2 regions of the Dyadobacter sp. HNCC25DJ187 genome follow, and region 1 is predicted to be linked to the other one. Evidence: riboswitches for the same ligand, from Rfam matches in the RefSeq annotation. Region 1 holds a riboswitch; the other holds the start of a gene.
What was found. A riboswitch is a leader RNA that binds a small molecule or an ion and turns the genes downstream of it on or off. The one in region 1 is predicted to bind cobalamin.
Positions count from the first base shown of each region.

Region 1 (8,456 bases):
ATTGCAGGAACCAAGGAGCTGATTGATAACGAGAAGGATGAGGATTTAAGGGAAATGGCCAAGGAGGAACTCAATGAGCTTAATCCAAAAATGGAGATCCTTGAACAGGAAATCAAGGAGTTGCTTATTCCAAAAGATCCTAATGACAGCCGTAATATCATTCTCGAAGTTCGGGGTGGGACAGGTGGTGATGAAGCTGCCATATTCGCTGGTGATTTGTTCCGCATGTACCAACGGTTTTTTGAGAAAATGGGTTGGCGTACATCTATCATGGATTTTACGGAAGGTACCAACGGAGGTTATAAAGAGATCATCGTGAAGGTGGAGGGTGAAGATGTATATGGAAAGATGAAATTTGAATCCGGAGTACATCGCGTGCAGCGTGTTCCGCAAACGGAATCTCAGGGACGTATCCATACTTCCGCAGCATCAGTAGCCGTATTGCCTGAGGCAGAAGAAGTCGACGTACAAATCAATATGGGCGATGTGAGGATCGATACTTTTATGTCGTCGGGAGCGGGTGGACAGTCGGTAAACACTACGTACTCAGCGGTACGTCTGACGCACATTCCGTCGGGTCTGGTGGTGAGCTGCCAGGACGAACGTTCTCAGCTGAAAAACAAAGACAGGGCTTTGAGCGTACTGCGTTCACGTTTGTATGAAATAGAGCTTAAAAAACATAACGACGCGATCAGTTCACAACGTAAGACGATGGTGGGAAGTGGCGACCGTTCCGATAAGATCCGTACCTATAACTATCCGCAGAGCCGGATTACCGATCACCGCATTGGTTACACCGTGTACAATCTTCCTGCTGTAATGGAAGGAGACATTGCCGAATTTATCGAAAGACTGCGTATCGCTGAAAATGCGGAAAGAATGCAGGAGGGCGAAGCGGTTTAATTTACTTAAGGCGACGGACTTTTGAGATAACCCTGTAAGGGTTTAATATGAATAGCCCCGGATGAAAATCCGGGGTCATGAAATTTTAGTCACAAACCCGCAACCCTGTAAGGGTTGAACCAACTATTACCGCGCCGGGTACAATCCCGGATACGTCTTTCCTTTATACGTTTCGAAAGGCTCCTTTTTGTGGTAATCTTCTCCGAAAAACGTAATCACCTCATGGAACTCCTTCGCTTTCATATAGCCTGGTAAAGGCTGTATCATCTGAAACTGGTCATCCAGAAAAACCGTGGTAGGGTAACTTGGCTGATTGTTGGTGAGTGCCAGCGCCAGTTCGTGCGTACGGCCCTGCGACACAAATTTTTTATACCCAATCGTAATCGCTTCCTTCTGCTCGGCATTTAGTTTGACAGCGTAGTATTTTTTATTGATATAGTCGACAACCGCTTTGTTTTTAAAAGTTTCCTTGTCCATTACCTTGCACCAACCACACCAGTCAGTATACACATCAATCAGAATCTTGCGTGGCTCCGACTTCATTTTGGTATAAGCCTGTTCGATCGTCAGCCATTGAATGGCGTCTGCCGGTTTTTCTGCTACATCAGAACGGAAGCCCGTTAGGACTGCAATTACCAGAATAATGAGCGGATAGATGGAAAACTGCTTTTTCATGTTGATAACTTGTACGTATAGGTGGATAACGCAGATTTTATTGAATTAATTGGCTGATGGCCTGGGATTCATCCATGAACCTGGTTTTTAGCTCGGACAGGCTCATACCTGCTTGGTTTTAGCCAGTGATACCATAATCCCTCCTGCAATAATAAGCCCCATACCAGCCAGCGAAGAAATGGATGGGAAAGCTTCTCCCATGAAAAAACCGATCAGCACAGAGAAAAGGATATTGGAATAGCCAATGGCGGCAACCCGTCCGGCCTTATCGTAGCTGAACGATTGTGTAAGCATTTTCTGTCCTATCAAAGCCGTCAATCCCAATGCAAGAAAAGCGAGCCATTGGCCGGCGGTTTCAGGCCATTTGAATGTACCGATCAGGAAATCCAGCCCGTCCATTGGAAAATAGGTTCCAACCAGCATGGAGATAATCGGCATCAGTATGCCACTCAGCATAAAAGATAAAATAATAGCGCGGGAATCATACACCCAGCCAAGTTGGCGGATCGAGACATACGAGATCGCAGTCAATACTGCATTACCAAGTCCGAGCACATTGTCCCGCCACAGCAGCGAAAGATCAGGCCTGAAGACAAGCAGTATACCACTAAAACCAATGAAAATAGCCGCCCATTCTCTTTTGTTCAGCGTTTCTCCTATGAGCAGCCAGGATAGCAGGGCGAGGAAAATAGGATAAGTATATTGATAGGTGGATGCACGTCCAAGGCCCAGCGTCTGGATGGCGTAAAACAGCAGGTATAGCGAAAGCGTACCTACAATACCGCGAAAAATCAATAGTCCGAGTTTACCACCTCCTTTTTGTTCTAATGGCCGATTACGGATACTTGATAAAATGAATATAACCCCGACAATGTTCCTGAAAAATACAAGCTGTACTATATGGAATTCTTTTCCGATATGCTTGGATATAGCTGAAGTAAGCGAAAAGAAAAATGCCGCTCCAAGCATCAGGATAATGCCTTTCTGAGATTCTGGGAAAGTAAAGCGGTTGTCGGCTGTGGCAGTCAAGGGAAATAAGATTTTTACAAAGATAGAGATTAGGTTACACAGAGGTGTACGGAGACAAAAAGAGAATCGCAGAGTTTACCTTTTTAAAATGCCGTGAGGCATGTAATATTGGTAGCAAGGTTGGGGTGCAGATTTCCTTAAAGTGCCGTCAGGTATGCAACATCGGTAGAGAAATAGTTCCCTGGTATTTGATATTACATCCCTGACGGGATTTAGATGTAATTACCGCAACCGCTCAGATTTCTACCAACATTACATCGCTACGCGATTTTATGTAACAGGGAATTTCTATCTAATGTACTCAGGGGTACTGCTCAGACGACAAAATGCAATCACTACTACGAGGTAAGTATTACGTTACACAGACGTACATAGAGATGAAAATAGATGCACAGAGTTTATACTTCCAATCGGATCTTTCTCACTTGCTAATCAGATTTTCTCTGTGGCTCTCTGTGTAATCACTATTACAAGATAAATCTTAGTTTCGTGTAAGCTCCTCAATATTCACTACTTTTGTATTGTTTTGGTGCTATGCTCTCTAAATGAGAAAGAAGCTTAAAAGGGAATTTCGTTTAATGCGAAAGCTGTCCCCGCAACTGTACAGTCCATCAAAGATGAATCTGCATCTTCGTAGCCACTGGAGACAATGAATGAAAGAATGAGCGAATGATAGAATTATTATCTCGTTCGGTTTTTTTCTTTTGACAATGCTCCGGGAAGGCAACAGATCATCGGACTGAGCCAGGAGACCTGCCTGAACACATCTTGTGATACAACGGCTTTCGGAGGAAGAGCCGGATTATGGTATTTCTATCTGGTTTAAAGGTGTTTAAAATGGTTGGTTTTTATGTTTGTCTGCTGTGTGTAATTGGCTGTGCTCTTTCGTACCAGTCTTTTGCTCAAAAGGATTCTATTGTCCTTGCTCCTGCTATAGTAAGGGGAACGGCTCCGGAGCGCTTTATGAGCGGATTGAAATTGCAGAAAATTGATTCGGTTACGCTTATGCAGTTCAGATTTCAGAATCTGGCTGATATACTGGCTTACAATACAGCTCTTGCTTTTAAAAACTACGGTCCGGGTGCGCTCACTACTGTTTCCTTTCGCGGAACCTCTGCCAATCATACCGCGCTATTGTGGAATGGCCTCAATATCAATTCTCCAACTTTAGGGCAGTCCGATTTTTCCACCATTCCCGTTGCCGGTTTTGACCAGCTTGCTGTTCAGTATGGTTCCGCTGCGAGTATAGTCGGGACAGACGCAGTAGGTGGAAGTATTTTACTGAATAGTGCAGCTCCTGCACAGGGTTTCAGCGTGTCAATAGGCAGGCAGCAGGAGAGTTTTCGAAATAGTCAGACGCAGGTATTTGCCAAATATGGTACAGCGATGGGCAACTGGACTGTTTCAGGAAAAACAGCTATCTATTATGGTAGTATGAAAAACAGTTTCCCTGAGCCTTTACGCCAGGGTGTGCCGCTGCTGCCGACCCGTACTTTTCAGAAAGGTCTTGTACAGGACATTTTCCTTCGTTCAAACAATAACCACGAATTATCTGCCCATGTGTGGCTTACCGACAATGCCCTGACGATCAACCCTCAAAATGAGGCCGGGAGAGAACTCACCCAAACAGCGGCATACCGGACCATGCTGAAATACCAATGGAATGATTTTTCGGTGCGGACTTCCTGGGTGCGGGATATCATCGACTATGCTACGGGTGATTATTCTAATCTGGATCATGCCGTCACGGACAAGCTGGGAAGCAGAATCGAGAAGGATTTTTATTGGAATGTGGGAAATGCAGGGACTATACAGATGAAGAGCGGAGGCGAATTTACCCATTTTCGGACGAGGGTTGCCGGATACGAACGCCCTGAAATTACAGAGAACCGGGGTGATCTCTTTATACTTACACGCTGGGAAACGGCATCAGGTCTTTTGGTATCTGCGAATCTTCGACAGGCGTTTGTGACAGGTTTCCAGCCACCGTTTACACCTTCTTTGGGAGCCGAATATCCGCTGATACGGACGAGTAGATACACACTGAGGGTAAAAGGATCGCTCGCCCGAAGCTACCGCGTTCCTACACTCAACGAACGTTATTGGAAAGCGTTGGGCAATCCTGATATCAAACCTGAAAGTGGTTTTAACAAAGAGGTTGGTTTAGAGCAGCAATATGTAGCTGGTCATCAATTGTTTAATTTTTCAGCAACAGCCTATCATAATCGTATCAAAAACTGGAGTTACTGGAATCCCGGTAATAGTTTCAGAGTAGAGAATCTGCATGAAGTGCTGGCGAGAGGAATAGAGTTACAGGCAGGCTGGAACGCTGCTTTAGGCAGAATCAAAACAGGCGCAAAGGTGAATTACACCTACACCCGCAGTTCTCAGGAAAAGGTATACGACGCCTACGCAGTAGATATTGTAGGCAAGCAGCTAACGTACACGCCCAAGCATTCAGGTAATGTCAATTTATTCGGAGCGTACCGGAATTTCCGCCTTTCCGGCCAGTTGCTGGCTGTGAGCAGGAGATTTACGCGCACCGATAATTCGTTATATCTGGATAGTTATATACTGGCTAATATTTTGGCAGAAACCAATTGTAATTTCGGCAATATGCAACTTCGGGTGCAAGGGCAGGTGAATAACATCAGTAATACCTTCTACCTGAATGTAAGAAGCAACGCCATGCCGGGAAGAAGTTTTGCTGTTAATTTACTTTTGAGTTACAGATCTTCTGCTGTGAAGTCAGCAGGAAGCTGAATGAGAAACATCAACATTATAAATCACCATCAGAACACCGGTGAAAACCGGATGAATCAGTAAATTTGAACATGAATATGAAAAAACAACTTACTAAGGGCATTTTAGCCGCTTCACTGTCTTTTTTAGTCTGGTCCTGTAACCAAAGCGATCCCGCACCAAAAGGCGATTATGTGGATGGCGTTTTTGTAACGACATTAGGAAACTGGTCGGATAACAATGGAAGCTTATCATTCTTTAAGCGAGAAAAAAGAGAGGCGGATCTGGACGTATATGCAACCGTAAACGGGGGAAATCTAAAGGGTGGAGCTCAGGGCTATGCGTTTATGGAAGGCAAAGGTGCTATTGCCGTGGATAATAGTGCTGCAGGGCAGGATAAAGTGGAGATTGTGGATGCCAATACCATGGAGAAAATAGCTTCGATTGGTGCTCCTGATATTGAAAATCCAATGCGCGTGGCTTTCGCAAGTTCGTCGAAGTTGTATGTTTCCTGCTGGGGAACTAACAGTGATTATGCTTATTCAACAGGGTATATCGCAGTGATTGATCTCAATACCAATAGGGTTACGAAAAAGATCAATATTGCCAAAGGGCCAAAAGATGTTTTGGTTCATGCCGGTAAATTATATGTAGGAACTACTGATTATACGAATGGAAAGACTCTTACAGTCATTGATATCAACACAGATGAAATCGTGAAAACGGTAGAATTTGACGGTGCTCCTTCACCGATTGGAATCGATGCAAATGGCTTGCTTTGGGTAGGTGCTGGTCGCAGTATTTCAAAAGTGAGCCTGGATACTTATGCAAAAGGAACACTGAATGCAGGTAACGATATTTCCAAATTGGTGGCTAACATGACTTTCAGCCTGGACAAAAGGACGATATTCTTTATGCTGACTTCTGATTTTGGTACAAAAGGTCAGGTATATAAAGTAAGCATAGATGATTCAGTAATTGATGTTTCTAAGCCATTTATCAATAGGAACTTTACAGGACTAAATGTAGATCCGAAACAAGGATTGATTTATGCAGGCGTCACGCCTTCTTATGTGCAGTCGGGTTACGCGGTTCGTTACCGTACGGACGGATCAGTTGTAGATTCAGTTAAAGTAGGGGCTAATCCAATTGGATTCGTATTCAGATAAGCCTGAAGATTTAGGTAATACAGAGTTTGAGCGATCTGTCGGGTATTTCCCGGCGGATCGCTTTTTTTGTTAGCGACCCGGTTTTCGCGGATCAGTCCCGGTCTGTACGGCATCGCCGGACTGAACGGTTGATCCAGTGCTATCCGTTCAGCCTGACTTCGTCATGCAGACCGGGTCTCGCAGACCGAGTCGCGAAGACCGGGTCTCGCAGACCGGCGTGAAGTTCTCACCCAAACTTTTGCTCATTCAAATCAGTTATTGGTATCTTCGTCGTTGTCAATATATTCGGAAATGAACAGGTCAGTATAGTGAATAGCTCAACAATTCCAGGTAGAATCTTCCTTTTTGGTTTTCTTCTTTTCCATTTTCATTTTGCGAAAGCGCAACAACCCGCTACTTCGGGTCCGGCCTGGCTCAAAGAATACTCCGAGCACCAGAAGTATGGAGATATATTTGTAGTCAAAAAAATTGATGTAAACTGTCGGGACTATGCTTCTTTCCTGGTTGATAGAAATGGCAAAAAGCTAACCCCGGCTTATCGGGATATAGGTGAGTTCTCGAACGGTCTGGCCGAGTTTGTACCCATGGAAGCTAATGCATCCAAACAGGGTTTACATGGATTTATTGATAAAAAAGGAAAGGTAGTTGTAGAGCCTATATATTTGGGTACAGATAAATACTACCAGGGAAAAACCTGGGTAATGTATCAAACTGGTAAGCAATACGGACTCTCTTATATTGACACCACCGGCAAAGAAATTTACAGGATACCCATTGAAAAATTCAAAGATGACTTTCTGATTTCAAAAGCGACAGTTGATTTCGTCTGTAACCGCGATACGAAAGAGGACATTATCTGGTGGAAGAAAAAAGAGCTTTATCTGCTCAACTGGAATTTTAGTCCTTATATAGAAAAGGAGATCAAAGAAGCCAAAGGGATATACCATTTCCTGTACAAAGGGAAGTATGGGATTATCGATAAGAATATGATTTTGCGTATTCCGGTTGCACTGGATGATATTGATCCGGAATATAAATTCTCAGGTCAGGGTATGGAGCGGGTGAGATACGGTGACCGTTACGGATTCATCAATGTATTTACCGGAGAGATGATCACGGGCTTTGAATTTACAGATACACGCAAACCTACTGCCGGATTATTCTGGGTCAAAAAGAATAACAAGTGGGGCTGTATTGATAAAACCGGTAAGGTTCGGATTCCCTTTTTATATGATGAAGCCAGTGGTTTCACAGCGGAAGACAGAGCTGCGGTGGCTATCAACGGAAAGTTCGGGCATATTGACAAAACCGGGAAAGTCCGTACTCCTCTGAAATATGAGTTCGCTTCCTATTTTCAGAATGGCCTTTCCATGGTAAGAATGAATGAAACCTATGGCTATATCAATGTTGACAATGAGTTGGTAGGACGCGATGATTATGCACATGCATTGCCATTTAACCAGAAAACAACTACCGCCGACAGGAACGGTATCCGGTACGAACTGAGCCTGGACGGTTCGGAAAAGTTTATAGGCTTCTCATTTATGTGGAATGCTGTATTTATCCTGATTGCAGTAGTGCTATTCATTCTTTTGAACAGCTATATATTCAGAAAAGTGCAGAAAAGAAAAACCCGCTAAGCGTTGAAACTTACCGGGTTTTAAATCTATATCGTTTTATTTAAAAAATCCTTCAGGATCAGGCCTTTTAGCCTTTAGCAATTCTATAAAATCAAGGTTGATCTGACTGAAATCCAGCTTACGTCCGTGATGCAAATGTACCCACGCTTCATCTGGTTGATCCAGATTGTAGTGTACGAGCGCGAGATTGTACTGCCCGAGCGCATAGGTTGAATCCAGACTGACGGCGTGCTTCAATACAGTAGCAGCTTCGTTAAGTTCTTCCTTTCTGTTAGTCAACTCGTACAATTTCAGATCT
Region 1 is NZ_JBXHAT010000003.1:251,339-259,794, forward strand. It holds gene prfA (peptide chain release factor 1) at 1-903, shown strand, start outside; gene AC1XUE_RS22370 (thioredoxin family protein) at 1,030-1,578, opposite strand; gene AC1XUE_RS22375 (DMT family transporter) at 1,681-2,607, opposite strand; cobalamin riboswitch at 3,118-3,382, shown strand; gene AC1XUE_RS22380 (TonB-dependent receptor plug domain-containing protein) at 3,445-5,370, shown strand; gene AC1XUE_RS22385 (YncE family protein) at 5,448-6,518, shown strand; gene AC1XUE_RS22390 (WG repeat-containing protein) at 6,827-8,158, shown strand; gene AC1XUE_RS22395 (tetratricopeptide repeat protein) at 8,195-8,456, opposite strand, start outside.

Region 2 (8,456 bases), on a different contig from region 1:
TCGTACACTTTCCAACAGTTCTGGTTTATTTAAACCTACAGCTATGGTAATGAGCAGCCGGTCACTAAGTGAGGAATATATGAAAGTACTCTTTTCATTATACTGTCCATCTGCGTCAATGTCAATATGTTCAGCAAGCCATTCATTAGCTCTGTCTATATAGCGGGTATCAGGCCAAAGTCCGTTAAGTCTGGTGAGCGCGGCAGTTACTACCCAACGATGATTAGGCGTGTGAATGCCTCCGACAATCAGCGCTTCCCCGGCATTCAAAAGGAACTTCTTAAGCGGATCCAACACTGTATGTGACGTTGCAGCACCGGATCGTTCAATCAATGTATAAGCAATGGCTAGCCGCTTAACCAGAAACGCTGTATCCGGCGTAGAGTGGAAATTGGTACTCAGCAAATCAATTGTACCATCGCTGTGCTGGATTTTTAAAAGATACAAAACGGCAAGTCTCATTTTTTCCAGAAGCGCGTCAGATTGATAAAATTTAGAATCCGGTGAGAAAACAGCATTAGCACCTACCAGCACCAGTGAAGTTGTACTGTGTGGATTAAGTATTTCAAACCCATCTGGAACGCCTCCAAAATCAGGGCTTTTCGAATCACTTACCTGGGATTTTAGTAAGTTTTCTACACTACCGTCATTACGTTTCACAAGTTCGACAAGCCATGGAGGCATTTTACTGTCGTTTTTGTTAATAAATGTGAAAGCGGAGGATGATAGTATGGGCAGAGCGCATAATGAAGTGCCGCCAAGCGTTATGAATCGTCGTCTTTGCATGGATATCGATACCTGATGTGATCATACAAAAGAAGATTTGCATGAAACACTACTCTGAAAAGACTGTTTCCCGTATTGCTTAATGAAAGGACTTTAACAATTCATCAATCCGTTTGGAGATCCAGCGGACAAGGATAAATGGCCCCATGATGAGTGCAGTGAGTACAGTTGCAATAGAAAGAATGATTGCCATAATCATTCGCAGAATAAATTCGAGAAGTTGGCTCATGGGTCAATAGATGCCCGAACAGGTTAAAAAATGACAAATTAAATATTTAACGAATTGTTGAGCCTTGGTATGATCTTTTAAAAGAACATGTAAACAGTTTAATAAATTATTAAACAAAATGTAGAAATTATGAAATTACTGACAAATATCTCATATAATATTGGTAAAATCTGGCTGGCGATCATATTATTTCTGGCGATGATCATCTCTACGATCATATCACTTCCGTTCATCGTAGTGGGCGCAGTGATGGATTTCTTTCAGGTACACAAACTTAAGCCTGGTCATGACCAATACAATGATTATTATAGTTGAAATTAAGTGATATAAGATCAAAAATACCCATCAGTCAAATCAGCTGATGGGTATTTTTTTTAGTATTAATTTAACTTTGTTTTGCAAAGTACTTTATATTTGAATGTTGAATCTGATCTTTTGAAGGATTAGGACTCTCTTTTTATTATTTTTTGAATGGTAAATGGTTTTTCTGTATGGAGGATTTCGTGGAAAAAGATTCGGTGGTCAGGAAGATATGGGGAAAGGCTGATACAGTGCTTTTTATTTTTGCAGGAGCATCCGCAGAATTTGCCCTTAACAAGGCTGTGGATTGGCTTTACTATACTGGAAAACTCCCTGCGGATCCACTGGGAAGGTTATTTTCGACGGTCGGTTATGCGCGGCAGATCGTCTTTTCCAGTGAAGTTTCAGCCTTTCACGCTATTGACAAAATTGCGGCTATCCATCTGGCGGTAGAACATGCACGTGGTAGCTCAATACCGGATTGGGCTTATCGGGATGTTTTATTTATGCTGATTGATTACTCCATCAGATCTTTTGAATTGCTTGAAAGGAAACTGTCTGAAGAAGAAAAAGCTGAGGTTTTCGATGTTTTTTACCGGGTAGGAGATAGGATGGGCATTACGGGTTTGCCGCAAACTTTTGAGCAGTGGGAGAAAATGCGTGAGGAACATTTACATGAAAATATGGAATGCGGCCATTTTACGAAAGATTTGTACAAGCAGTACAGAAAACATCTTGGACATATGAGATTTATCATGCTGAAAGAAGTGCAGGCCATGGTTGCGCCCAATGAGGTTTCAACCATGTTAGGTTTGAAGCAATTTTCTTACCTCACTCCCGTGCTTGGGTTTTATAAGGCACTCCGCTGGTTGGGTATAGAAAAGTTTTTCCGGGATGCGCTGCTGCCACCGGATTACAAACAGCAGGTAATAGCACTGGATCAGCCGGAGGTATACGCCCACGGCTAATCCAGTGAATTGATTAGAATTGAATATGATACCTTACTGAAACTGCTCTGCCTGGTAGATTGTATCCTCTTTTCTCATAGTAATTTTCGTCCGTCAGGTTATTGACTTTCAGGGCGATCTGATGGGTGCCGGATATTCTGAACAAGGCTGTGAAATCTGCAACCATATGGGCCGGATATTCGATTTCAGGATTGATCGGATCTGTGTAGTCGATGTCTGTACGCGTACCTACAGACCTACCCGAAAGACGTACTTTCAGCCATTTCATGTTGTCATATTCCACACCGTAGTTGAATGTGTTCCTGGCCACATTCTGGATATCACGCGTAACAGAAGATGCATCGGTTCCCACAATCAGTTCTTTGGCGTTCAGTATAGACGTACCGTTCCAGAATGCTCTGAGCACATATCTGTAGTTGTTTAATACACCGAAATCATAGCTGATTTCCGTTTCCAAACCGCTGATCTCAGCATCAGCTGCATTTACAAAAGTGGCTCTGGAGACGATAACATCCTTATTTGGCAAAGGTTCGTTCACGGTAGTAATGATCTTTGCGATCCGGTTATCTACTTTTGTAGAGAAGTAAGTGGCACTTGCCGAAAGTCCGGATTTGGGTTTGTTCAGACTTAAACCCAAGTCCCAGCTCACGCTACTTTCGTTTTTGAGGTCAGGGTTTCCGGCAGTTACTGCAATACGTCCTCTTGAGTCTCTGATTTCGTTGTATCCGGCCACGCTATATGCATCGGTTGTCACAAAGGCACGACCAATTGCTGCTTTCAGTCTGAGAAACGGGATCAATTCATAAGTGATTCCCAAGCTTGGGCTGGTGAAAGGGTTTGTTCTTTTACCTGACTGATAAGTTGGAAGCAATGCTGTTTCCTTTACGTCAAATGTGATATTGTCATAACGGATACCGGGCTGGACGGTCAATTTTCCGAAGTTCAATAATGCCTGTGCAAAGAATGCGGAGGATATAATCGCATAAGCAGGCTGTGTCGGCGCACGTTCTGTGGTATCATTCGTCCATCGGCGACTGGTGGTCGATGCATTCAGGTAATCATATCCGAAAGTGACTGCGTGCTGTCCAATCTTCCACACGTCTTTTAGCTGGATACCTTTCCATGCATTATGCATTTGCGCGGAGCGGAATGGTATGACAGGTTTGCCGGATACGTTAAGCGTGAAGTTTTTAGTATTTTCCTCAGAACCAAACACTTTAAGTGATGGATTGTGTGTGCCAATTGTTCCGGTCAGCGCTACATCCAGTGCTGACCGATCCATATCTTTTTTACTGGCTTCGGTGCTGCCCGACGATATTTCTCCAGGAGATTCCACATCCTTCGCCTGGAATCGCTCGCCTCTTACATCCACTCTCCATTTATCTGTAATCTGGTAGCCAAGCCGTGCTGATCCTGAGAAATAATGAAGCTGAGTGAATGGTCTGCGTTGTCCGTCGGCTGTAGTCTCGTCCACGGATTCTACGGGTTGTGCTGTGTAATTCTTTTGAGCATCGGAGTATCCAAATGCGTTCCTAAAGAGGTTGTTTTTTCCAATTCTGTAATCTCTGGCTCGTTCGAAATAGGAAAAGGAAGCGTCATAATCCAGTTTGTTTGTCAGATTTCCGCCAGCATTGAAACCAGCCTGCAACGTTTCAAAACTTCCATATTCAAGAAATGCATTGCCTTGTGTAGCTCCTTTTGATCGTTTGGTGATGACGTTGATAACGCCGCCCATAGCTTGTGAACCGTACAGCGAAGATGCAGGGCCTTTCAGCACTTCAATTCTTTCTATACCGTTGAGGCTGATCTGTGATAAATTGGTTGCTCCGGCAGGGCGTCCGTCAATAAGCAATAGCGTACGCTGATTCAATCCTGAAAACTGAGGTCGAAACCCGCGGATACCTATTCCCGACGATAAGTTGGGATATTGAATAACATCCACAGCCGCCGTTTTTCTGACGATATCTGTCAGATCCAGAGACGGTGTCATCTGTATATCCTCCTTGGATATGAGTGTAATTTGCTGAGCAATCCTGTCTTTCTTTGTTTCAAAACGGGTAGCGGTAACTACAACGGGATTAAGGAGATTCTCTGCGGATGAGTCGGGAACGATCTGTTGCGCACTCACAAGAGCGGGTATTGCGATCAGACTGGCAAGTCCGTTAATCAATGCGAATTTGTAAAATTTTATATACATAAATGAATTGGTGATAACGGTAGGATAGATTTGATATTTAACTCTGAAAGGCTTCATAGAGGGTTATGAGGCCAATGATAATAGAAAATGTACCCACAACGTAGTTCACGACTGTCAGGAAGAATTCCTTTCGTTTTGCAAATTTGTTAATGGAGTAAGCAAAGAAATAGCCATAAACCGACATGGAGACAATAATCCCCACACTCTGCAAAACAATAATCCAAACAGCAGTTGTCGCATCGCTGGCTGCAAGTGTAAGTGCAACAGCACAGGCGCCTCCTGTTCCGGCTAATCCATGAAACATACCCACTACAAATGAGCGGCTCCAGGTGGTTTCGGCGAGCGGGGTATGCTCGACAGTTTGTGTTTTAAAGTTTCTTCTGATCGCTACGATACCCAGCCAAATCATCAGTGGACCAACAAGCGTCTCGACCTTATCCGAAATGTCAAGGGATACGGATGATTTGAGAAGTAGTACTAAAATAGCAAACAGGATCAGCGTAAAAGAATGTCCCAAAGCCCAATGGGAAGAGCGCCAGATGAGTTTCCAGCGATGCGATGGACTTTTGGCATCGTCGGTCGCCAATACAGATACGGCAGCCATGTGGTCTGGTTCGAACGAGTGTTGAACGCCTAACAGTAATGAATCTACCAGTAAGAGATTAATCATTTTTGATTTGGATAAAATAACTTGCGTTTTGCAAGATGATTCGTTTATCCGTAAAGCCGGGGGGAAATGCAGGAGAAGACCAGACAAAAAATGCCAGCCTTATGCCACTTGCTTTTCTTCCCGAAAGCAAAACGGAAATATGGTAAACTGGCAGGTCTTCTGGCTCGTTCAGATCTTGGCGCCTTCCCGGGAGGTGGTAATGAATTATAAATGATGAATGAAGAGTTAAACGTATAACTTCTGGAACTCACTCTTAATTCTTCATTCTTAACTTAATTCCTCCCAGTGGCTCTATTCGCCAGGATCTCTTTTTATGAACTTACAGCAGCGGGTACTGCTCCGGATTTTCACCGGATTCCCTATTAATCGCACCAGGGGTGCAAACCAATCAACGCACAAAACTAGTCATTTCACAATTTATAATCCTACCTTTGCGGCCTGAAAAGTTCTTTACAATATTTTTCCAACATAAAAGGGTTTTACTAATCCAGTGAATTAATAGGGAATCGTGTGAAAATCACGAACTGTCGCGCAACTGTAAGTAACACCAAAGTTTGCATCAGAAGATGTACACTGGGACCATGAGGAAATGATGAATGAAAAATTAAGAATGAAGAGTTATTTGAAAAAGATATTCTATCATTCACTCATTTAAAATTGACCTCTCCCGGGAAGTACGATGTAAATGTTACAAGTCAGGAGACCTGCCTTTTTTTGTTGACAATGCTTTCGCGAAATAAAGCTGAGTCTGGTATGGAAATAACCGGTTGCATGGCAACGTGCCTTGTACCGTTGATGCTTATGTCCTGTAAGCAACTTCCACATTCTCTTTAATTCTTCGCGTTAGCAGGTAAAATCTGCAAGGAGCTTTTAACTCATCTATAACAAAGTTAAAAGTATGCAAAACGAAGAAAGCTGCTATCCGCGAACTGGTAGTGGTAAACAAATCTCCCCAACATCAAACGGTAAAAATTTACTGAATTTCACGTTATTTCTGTTTTTTGTGCTGGTAACAGCCGGTGCATTTGCTGACCAGCCAGGAAGTGTATCAGGCTTCGTCAGAACCGAATCCGGAGAACCTCTGACCGGGATTCATGTACGATTGGAAAATACCTCCTTCGCCTCTATTACCGATGAAAAAGGCCGTTTTGAGTTTAGAAATGTACCAGCCGGACGATATACTTTTCTGGCAAGCGGAGTAGGATATGATGCCCGTAAGGAGAACATTGAGGTAAGAAACAACAATGAAACCATTCTGGAATACCAGCTCAACAGCCGGACCAACGAGTTGTCTGAAGTAATGGTGAGTACAGCCAGAGTACAGACATTTTCGTCTGTCAATAAAATGGATGTTCCATTGCGAGACCTTCCCATTACGACCTCATCTGTGGGTGTGAAAACCATCGAACAACGCGGTATTGATGATTTGGGCGAAGCCATGAAAAATACTACTGGTGTACGCGCTAATAATACCTACGGTGGATTTCAGCATTTTACAATACGTGGTTTCTCCAACTTTGTCCTTCTGGTAGATGGAGTGCGTGATGAGCGCCACAATATTTCCACCAGTGCACCCAATACCAATCTTGCCAATGTAGAAAGTATTGAAGTACTGAAAGGACCAGCTTCTGTGCTGTTTGGTCACTCCGCATTGGGTGGTATCATTAACATTGTACGTAAACGGCCTACTGCAGGCTTGAAAGCAGATTTCTCTGCCAGTTACGGAAGTTTTAATACGCGTCGGATCCGGGCAGGGGCTGGCGGTGCTATCAATGATAAATTACGTTATCGCGTCGATTTTGGAATGTCAGATACAGATGGCTATCGTAAGTCGGGATCTAATACAAACAATGGCTATCTGGCCCTGGAATATACGCCCACTGAAAAGGATCTTTTTTATCTCACAGTTGGGGCTAACAAGGATATTTACGACACCGAAACCGGTATTCCTATGCTGGCAGGGAGCAAACTGGCGCCTGGCCTCAATGTGAATACACGCTACAATGATCCTCAGGATTTTCTGAAACATACCCGTTACGATTTCCAGTTGAAGTATGTGCGTCAGATCAATTCAAGACTCAGGCTGTCTAATCAGCTGTCTTACTATGACGATAATATAGACTATTTTTCTACCGAAGAACTGACCTTCAATTCAACCCTTGATTCGATTACGCGCTCATTTCCCTATTACTTCAATCACCTGACCAAGCCATTACAAAATCAGCTTGAACTGACTTACGATTTCAATACCGGACACGTGCAGCACAAACTGCTGGCTGGTTATTCACTGAGTTTACTGGATCGTAAGACCTACAACGCGAATGTGTACGGACCGGGATCGTATGTGACCATTCCGGTGAATAATCCGGTAGAAAATCAGGGGTTCAGAGGTTACAGTACCACCAATTACCGCGCTACAATGGAAAATGTCCATGGTATTTACGTCCAGGATTTTCTGACTATTTCGGAAAAACTGAAAGCGCTGGCCGGTCTGCGTTACGATATTTTTGATGGAAGATACTACACGGATAAAGTCGATGAAAACAGGAATGTAACAGAAAAAGGAGCAGAATCTACAATCTCTAAATCAGCACTTACGTATCGTCTGGGATTGGTATATCAGCCGATTGAAATTTTGTCTGTATATGCTTCTTATTCAACATATTTTAAGCCTTCCCGCCGAGTAGCACCTAATGGAGAAACTTTTGATCCCGAGACAGGTTATCAAGCTGAAATCGGAAGCCGGTTGGAGATATCCAACAGATGGTCGGGAAACCTTTCTCTCTATTACATGCGCAAGGACAACCAGCTTGAAAGCTTGCCAGGTGGCATTTTGAAACGCGTGGGTTCTGCAGAATCAAAAGGATTTGAAGCCGAACTTCATGGCAATCCGATCGCAGGCCTGGACATCACAGCAGGTTATACTTTTGCCAATGCCAAATACCTTCCATTTGCCGACGGTGAAGTGAATAGTGTGGCAGGAAAACAAACTGCTTTTGCTCCTAAAAATCTTGTGAATGTGTGGATCAACTACGAATTCCAGACTTCGGCATTCAAAGGATTGAATTTCGGTGCAGGAGCCAATTATATGGACGAAACTTTTACCAACAGCGCCAATACATATGTGTTGCCTGCTTATACGCTGGCGGATGTGGCCCTGGGCTATCGTTTTGGTAAAGTGGGTCTGCGTCTGAACGTAAATAATGTATTCAACGAGAAGTATTTCGCAAATGCCATTTTTGCCAATCAGTTCTCGCCTGGCCCTACAAGGAATTTTCTGGTGAGTATCAGATACAGTTTATAAGA
Region 2 is NZ_JBXHAT010000002.1:1,348,692-1,357,147, reverse strand. It holds gene AC1XUE_RS16645 (hypothetical protein) at 1-786, opposite strand, end outside; gene AC1XUE_RS16640 (hypothetical protein) at 866-1,015, opposite strand; gene AC1XUE_RS16635 (hypothetical protein) at 1,145-1,330, shown strand; gene AC1XUE_RS16630 (oxygenase MpaB family protein) at 1,507-2,283, shown strand; gene AC1XUE_RS16625 (TonB-dependent receptor plug domain-containing protein) at 2,297-4,480, opposite strand; gene AC1XUE_RS16620 (hypothetical protein) at 4,518-5,150, opposite strand; cobalamin riboswitch at 5,283-5,554, opposite strand; cobalamin riboswitch at 5,608-5,876, shown strand; gene AC1XUE_RS16615 (TonB-dependent siderophore receptor) at 6,049-8,454, shown strand.
Region 2: linked by a shared signal. The riboswitch ahead of AC1XUE_RS16620 (hypothetical protein) and the one ahead of AC1XUE_RS22380 (TonB-dependent receptor plug domain-containing protein) in region 1 are both predicted to bind cobalamin.